3 regions of the Thermanaeromonas toyohensis ToBE genome follow, and region 2 is predicted to be linked to each of the others. Evidence: riboswitches for the same ligand, from Rfam matches in the RefSeq annotation. Region 2 holds a riboswitch; each other region holds the start of a gene.
The links. Region 2 has a riboswitch for cobalamin ahead of cobU (bifunctional adenosylcobinamide kinase/adenosylcobinamide-phosphate guanylyltransferase). Riboswitches for the same ligand answer to the same signal wherever they lie in the genome.
Positions count from the first base shown of each region.

Region 1: linked by a shared signal. The riboswitch ahead of B9A14_RS02025 (ABC transporter substrate-binding protein) and the one ahead of cobU (bifunctional adenosylcobinamide kinase/adenosylcobinamide-phosphate guanylyltransferase) in region 2 are both predicted to bind cobalamin.
Region 3: linked by a shared signal. The riboswitch ahead of cobN (cobaltochelatase subunit CobN) and the one ahead of cobU (bifunctional adenosylcobinamide kinase/adenosylcobinamide-phosphate guanylyltransferase) in region 2 are both predicted to bind cobalamin.

Region 1 is NZ_LT838272.1:412,023-414,281, forward strand. It holds gene B9A14_RS02020 (radical SAM/SPASM domain-containing protein) at 1-400, shown strand, start outside; cobalamin riboswitch at 548-743, shown strand; gene B9A14_RS02025 (ABC transporter substrate-binding protein) at 909-2,102, shown strand; gene B9A14_RS02030 (FecCD family ABC transporter permease) at 2,164-2,259, shown strand, end outside.
Region 2 is NZ_LT838272.1:1,781,408-1,783,666, reverse strand. It holds gene cbiD (cobalt-precorrin-5B (C(1))-methyltransferase CbiD) at 1-575, opposite strand, end outside; gene cobU (bifunctional adenosylcobinamide kinase/adenosylcobinamide-phosphate guanylyltransferase) at 572-1,201, opposite strand; cobalamin riboswitch at 1,302-1,489, opposite strand; gene B9A14_RS09175 (Gfo/Idh/MocA family protein) at 1,586-2,259, opposite strand, start outside.
Region 3 is NZ_LT838272.1:406,519-408,777, forward strand. It holds gene B9A14_RS02010 (DUF134 domain-containing protein) at 186-638, shown strand; cobalamin riboswitch at 683-878, shown strand; gene cobN (cobaltochelatase subunit CobN) at 978-2,259, shown strand, end outside.

The sequences.
Region 1 (2,259 bases), 1.4 Mb from region 2:
AGTTATACGGTTCCGGGAAGTTGAACGTATAAAGTACTTGTTAACCCATGGCTATAGACGCCTATATTACTGTTATGGTACTACAGGCCAGTCCTTGGCTATACTACCTGATGGTAGTGTTTATCCTTGTGCCTCTTTGAGCGAGTTACCGGATTTTTACTTGGGTAACATTATGGACCCCCATTTTTCCCTGCTACAGGCAGTCAAGGGGAAGCCGTGGTGGCAGCGGAAGGTCGAAAATATGGAAGGCTGCCGGGACTGCCCGGATAAACTCCTTTGTGGTGGAGGGTGTCTAGCCCGCGCTTATGCTTATACTGGACGGGTGGATAGGCCTTACCGGGGAGATTGTGTATTAAGGAAGGTCTTTATAGAATGGGCCTTACTCAGTGCTCAACGGTAATGAGCCTTCTTAAGTCGTTTCGCTGGTTACCTCGAATATCTTTCTCTACTATAGATATGGACAACTTATAAACTCTACTATAGATATGGACAACTTATAAATACCCATGCTAAACTATACTCGAATAGTTGGATATTAAAATTAAATAGCCTGTAGGAGGTAACGGGTGCCCTTAACCTTTAAAGGGTAGGGGTTAAAAGGGAAGCCGGTGAGAATCCGGCGCGGTCCCGCCACTGTGAAGGGGAGGGGCCTTACATTTAGGTCACTGGGGTTTTAAGCCCTGGGAAGACGTAAGGTTCCGGTGAACCTGAGCCAGGAAACCTGCCCGTTGACCTTTAACTTACCAACCTACGCGGATAGGGAGGTGGTTATTTTATGCCCGATTCCAGTCCCCCACTCCGGGTAGGGGGACTTTTTAGTTTGGCCAATGCAAACCTGGCTTTTCTTGATGTTTAAAGGATGGGTGGCTCTAGATTTAAATCACTATTGATTAGGAGGGTTCATAGTTATGATTAATCCCTGCGGATTTAATGATAAATTTATCCGGAAGCCTAAGCCCCAATTTCCCCATAGATTAAATTTGTTTCTCCTCTCTTTCTATATTTTACTTATTACATTTTTCGCCTTAAGTTTTTTAAACGGTTGTGGAACAAAGAAAGAAGCTTCTGCTCCGGTGGAAGCGTTAAATCTTAAGTATGCCACCGGATTCAAAATAGAAAAGCTACCTGGGGGATATCAAAAGATTACTGATGGCGAAAGCCGGACTTTACTTCTAGTGCCTCAAGGGAAGAAGCCGCCGGCCGAGTATAAGGATTTGCCGGCGATATATACGCCGGTTAAGCGGGTAGCGGTGTTTTCCACTACAGATGCCGCCTTGCTTAAGGCGCTGGGGGAACTGGATAGTATTGTAGGAGTAACCAGTAAAAAGGAAGAGTGGTACATCGATAAAGTTAAAGAGGGCCTCGAACGAGGTACTATCACTTATCTTGGAAGCTCTATGGCTCCAGATTATGAAAAAATAAAGGCCTTAAAGCCGGAGGTTGTTTTTATCTACACGGGAGCTATGGGAGGTTCGGAAATTGTAAAAAAACTGGATGAGCTAGGTATACCTTATGCCGTAAACAATAGCTGGTTAGAGAAGGAGCCCCTAGGGAGGCTAGAATGGATTAAATTTATGGCTGCATTTTACAACAAGGGCCAAGAAGCCGAAAGTTATTTTGAAGATGCAGTTAAAAAGGTAGAAAGCCTAAAAGGAAAGGTTGGTTCTGGACAGCGGCCGAAGGTGGTGTGGGGAAGCATCTTCAAGGGTAAGGTATATGTACCCGCGGGTGGTTCCTATGTAGCCAGGATGATCGATTTAGCAGGGGGCGATTATGTCTTTAAAGATCTAGAAGCTGATAAGGGAGGTAGTGTCACCATTAGCCTGGAAGAATTTTATGCCCGGAGTAAGGAGGCCGATATCTTTATTTATGCTAGTAGCCCCAATTACGGAATTTCTTCCCTGGAAAAACTTGTACAGCAGGGTCCGGTGCTAGCGGATATAAAACCTGTGAAAGAAAATAAAGTTTGGGCTTTCCAGCCTTGGTACTATCAGTCCTTGGATAAAACCGCTGAGCAGATAGAGGATCTAGCCGCCATCTTACATCCTGCAAGTTTTGCTGGCTACCAGATCAAGCACTTCTTGCTGCTACCACCTAAATGAACTTAAACAAATAAATGGTAGGACTTAAGCTCATAAGCCTTTTCTTAAGGCGGGATGGCGATTGCGAAGCTTTATTAACCCATGGCTTAAATACTGGTTTATTTTTCTAGCCTTTGTGGGCCTCTTGTGCCTTATCTTTTTTTTAAATATCGCGCTG
Region 2 (2,259 bases):
GCTACTTCAATCTGGGGTATTAGTGAGGCCCGGAAGGCTTCTTCAGACATGGGCTCTACTATGCCCGTAGTACCTAAAATAGAAAGTCCTCCGTGAATACCCAGCTTAGGATTAAGAGTCCGTCGGGCCAGCTCCTCTCCTCCAGGAATGCTGATGGTAAGCTCCACTCCCTGGTCAGGAGGAAGGAAATCCTTTACAGCTTTCTTAATCATGGCCCGAGGAACAGGGTTGATGGCCGGTTCACCTACCGGTACAGGAAGCCCAGGCTTGGTGACTATCCCTACTCCCGGTCCTGCACGTAAGGTGATACCCTTGTCTATGAAGCTGGCCCGTACATGGATGGCAGCACCATGGGTAATGTCCGGATCATCTCCAGCATCCTTAATTACTATAGCCTCGGCCCATCCTTCACCCCGCTTTACCATAACCGGTAATTCGACTTCTTCTCCCCGGGGCAGGGTTACCCTAACCCTATCCTCGGAGGGGCAAGACTCCAAAAGAGCTCTCACCGCTGCCCGGGCCGCAGCCGCTGCACAAGTACCCGTAGTATATCCCCGCCGCCATCCTTTACTCATTTCTTCTTTCCTCCAAGTAGTAGTGTATCACAGGGCAAGCGCCCGTCTAAGCTCGCTTCTTCTTTAGAAAAGTTTTTAAGTCCGGCCTGCGCCAGGCTTTTTATCTCCAAAGGTAGACCGGAGACCACCAAATAGACCTCATCGGCCAGACAAGCTATCTCTTGGTTAGCCGCACCTAAAAGATCCCGAAATACTCTCCCTAGAGGATAAGAAGGTACCACACCCCATCCTACCTCATTGCTTACTATAATAACATCAGCGGGGGAAGCCCAGGCCAGCCGAGCAAAGTCCTGTAGAGTGAGGCTTACCTCTTCCTCCTCCATACCCTTGTCTACCAACAAATTAGTTACATATGTCCCCAGGCAATCCACCAGTATTGTCCTGCTGGCTTGGCCCCATTCCTGTAAGGCCCGCTTGAGATCCCAGGGCTCCTCAACTGTACGCCAAGAGGCGGGCCTCCTAGCCTTGTGCTTGCCCACCCTCCTAGCCATTTCTTCATCAGTGATCCGGGCAGTAGCGATATAAACAACCTCTTGGGCTAACCTAGCGGCTAGCTCCTCGGCAAAACGGCTCTTACCGCTGCTAGCTCCGCCAGTGACCAATACCAACTTGCCCTTTTCCGCCAAGCTCCCACCCCTTGGCCCCCTTAACTAAAAACCCAGCCTCTCGCCTGGAGGCTGGGTTTTCTATACATACAGTTTAGCCCTTCCCCTTGACGCGAGGGTAAGCGGCACATCCGGACGGGCAGGTTTCCTGGCTTCCGGCTCACCGCTTTCCTTAGCCTTCCCAGGTAAAACTACCCAGTGGCTTCCCTCAAAAAGGAAAGCTCCCCGGTTACAGTGGCGCGACCGCTCAGGATTCCCACCTGATTCCCTTTTACGCCCCGCAAAGGCACCCATCCGGTAAAAATATAAAATTTTAGCTGTCTCCAGTATATCGGAAAAGAAAGTAGGAAGCAAGGGGGAAACAGGTCCCTCTTAATGAAGCTTTTGCAATAAATCTAGCCTTATCTAATAGACCAGTTCGATCCAGCCGCCCTGTCTGCTAGATGTAAGAGCGGCTTCTATTACTTCTTGGCAGCGCAAGCCATCAAGAAAGGTTGCTCCCCAGGGAGCCACATTATCTCCAGTGGCAATACAGCGCAGGAAATGCTCGAGCATATTAATATGATAATGCTCCCATCCTAGCCCATGCCCTCGCGGCCACCAATAGCTTATATAGTCATGGACCTCGGGCTCTGTTACATGAATAAGCCGAAAACCTTGTATTTCTACCGGATCTCGGCGGCTAAAAAATTGCAGTTCATTACCCCTTATTAAATCGAAAGCTAAAGCCCCTTCGCTCCCATGGATTTCAATACGCCAGGTGGTTTTATATCCGGTAGCTACTTTACTCGCTTCCAGGCAAGCCACGGCGCCATTGGCTAGTTTAAGCCAAATAAGGGACACATCATCTACTTCTACAGGGCAACTTTTACCTTCTGGTGTAAGCCTGTGGGAAATAAGGGTGGGGTTCCAAGCTAAAACCGCCTGCACTTCTGTTTGCAAAAGAAACCGGACCATATCTATAGCATGGGAGTTTAAATCCCCCAGCACTCCGCTCCCTGCTTTTTCTTTAGAAAGGCGCCAAGCCCAAGGGGCTTGGGGGTTAGATAAGCGATCGGATAAAAAATTAGACCGGAATT
Region 3 (2,259 bases), 1.4 Mb from region 2:
TTAATTTATCACTTTATCTTATTATCAAGTTACATCAATTCAATTCTAGCTTACTTTGGCTTACTCCTATAACTTAAACTTTGCAGAAACACTAGGCTAAAGATAGGGCAAAAATATGATAAAATTAAGGAGGAGCAATTTTGTTAACGCCCCAATTAAATAAAAAGCAAAAATGGGGGAGTAAAGTGCCGAGACCACCTAAATGTCGGCGTGTGGCTTTCATTCCGGGTATTACCTATTTTCAACCAGCTGGTATCCCTCTAGAACAGGTAGAAGAAGTTGTCCTGGCGTTAGAAGAATTGGAAGCTATCCGCTTAAAAGATCTAGAAGGATTAGAACAAGAAGACTGCGCTGCTAGGATGCATGTTTCCCGCCCCACCTTTGCCCGGATTTTAAATGCAGCCCGGGCCAAGGTTGCGGAAGCTTTAGTTAGCGGGAAGGCTATTAAGGTAGAGGGGGGTTGCTACCAGCTGGTGGGAAGAATATGCTGTCCCCAATGTGGCAGGAGATGGGAGCCAGAAGAGGATAGCTTAGAGTTTTGTCCCCACTGTGGAAATAGGGGCTCAATAAGGGGGGCAGGAGCTCCGCGAAGGTGCCGTAGGCGGCATGGATGGCAGGAAGGGGAGGATACTTCATAAACCTTGCCAGGCCCTAAGGTAGGAATTAAAGTAGGAATCAAGAAAAGAAGTAGCGAAGTACGGGTGCCCTTAACCTTTAAAGGGTAAAGGGTTAAAAGGGAAGCCGGTGAGAATCCGGCGCGGTCCCGCCACTGTGAAGGGGAGGGCCTTACATTTAGGTCACTGGGGTTTTAAGCCCTGGGAAGACGTAAGGTTCCGGTGAACCTGAGCCAGGAAACCTGCCCGTTGACTTTTAGCTTGCCCACCTACGCGGATAGGGAGGGGAGCGGGGAAAGACATCCTCCACCAAGGTAGGTGGAGGATTTTTTTCTGCGCTTTTAAATTAGAGGGGGAGGCTTAATGGGGTTTAAAATATGCTTTTATACAGCCATTGAAGGGGAATTAGGTGTTTTAAGCCGGGCTGTCCTAAAGGTACAGCAGGATTATGGCCAGATAGTAGAAGTTAGGGCTTTTTCTCACCGGGGAGAAGGTGGAGAGTCGACCAGGCAAATTTGTCAATTAGCCTGTGGTGTTGATCTCATTATTGTGCACCTCATGGGGGGGCCAGATTCCCTGCCCGGGCTTCAAGATCTGGTACAACTAGCCAGGGGGAATAACCTTCCCTTGGCTGTAGTACCTTCCGTGGGAGACGACAGCCAACTTCTTCTTTCTTTAAGCAATATGGAACCTGAGGATTACCGCCAGGTGCGACTTTATATCGCTTATGGTGGGGAAGAAAACCTTAAAAACCTTCTTCTTTGGGCGGCTAGCCGTTATGGTGGCGTAGAAGTGGTGGCAGCCGAACCCCGTCCCCTACCGTGGGAGGGTTTTTACCATCCGGACTACCCGGATCCAGAGAGGGCGGCCGCTTACCTAAAGGAGAAACTTAAAGAAAATAGGCCAGTAATAGGGATTCTTTTCTACCAGAGTTCTTGGGTAGCGGGTAATACAGCCTTTATCGATGAACTCGTTCGGCAAATAGAAAAACGGAATGGAGTGGCTCTTCCAGTCTTCCTTTACGCCACCAGAAATGATGAATTAGGTAGCCACGGCTTGGCCTGGGTACTAGAAAATTATTTCATGCAGGACGGCCTTCCAGTAGTAGATGTAGTGGTCAATACCCTCATGTTTTCCCAGACCATGGCTACACCTACTTTTAGCCGGGTAGGAGAAAAAGGGTTATACGAGCGGCTGGGCGTGCCCCTGATTAAAGCTATCGTTTCCTTAACACCTTATGAGGAGTGGGAAAAAAGCCAGCAGGGCCTGGGTCCCCTAGACGTAGTTATTAGCGTGGCTTTACCTGAGTTTGACGGGAACCTAATCAGCGTGCCTATAGCTACCCGGGAAGAGAGCGGGGAGGATCCTTTAACTGGGGCTGTCCTTACTAGGTATGTACCCATCCCCCAGCGGATAAATAAAGTGGCCTCCCTGGCCTTGCGCTGGGCCTGGCTCCGGCGCAAACCCAACCGGGATAAAAGGGTGGCTATTATCCTCCATAATTACCCACCGCGCAACGACCGGATAGGTTGCGCCTTTGGTCTAGATACTCCAGCCAGCGTGCACCGTCTGCTGGTAGCCATGCGGGCGGCCGGTTACCGGGTGGAGGACTTACCGCCGGATGGAGCAGCCCTTATGGAGAGGA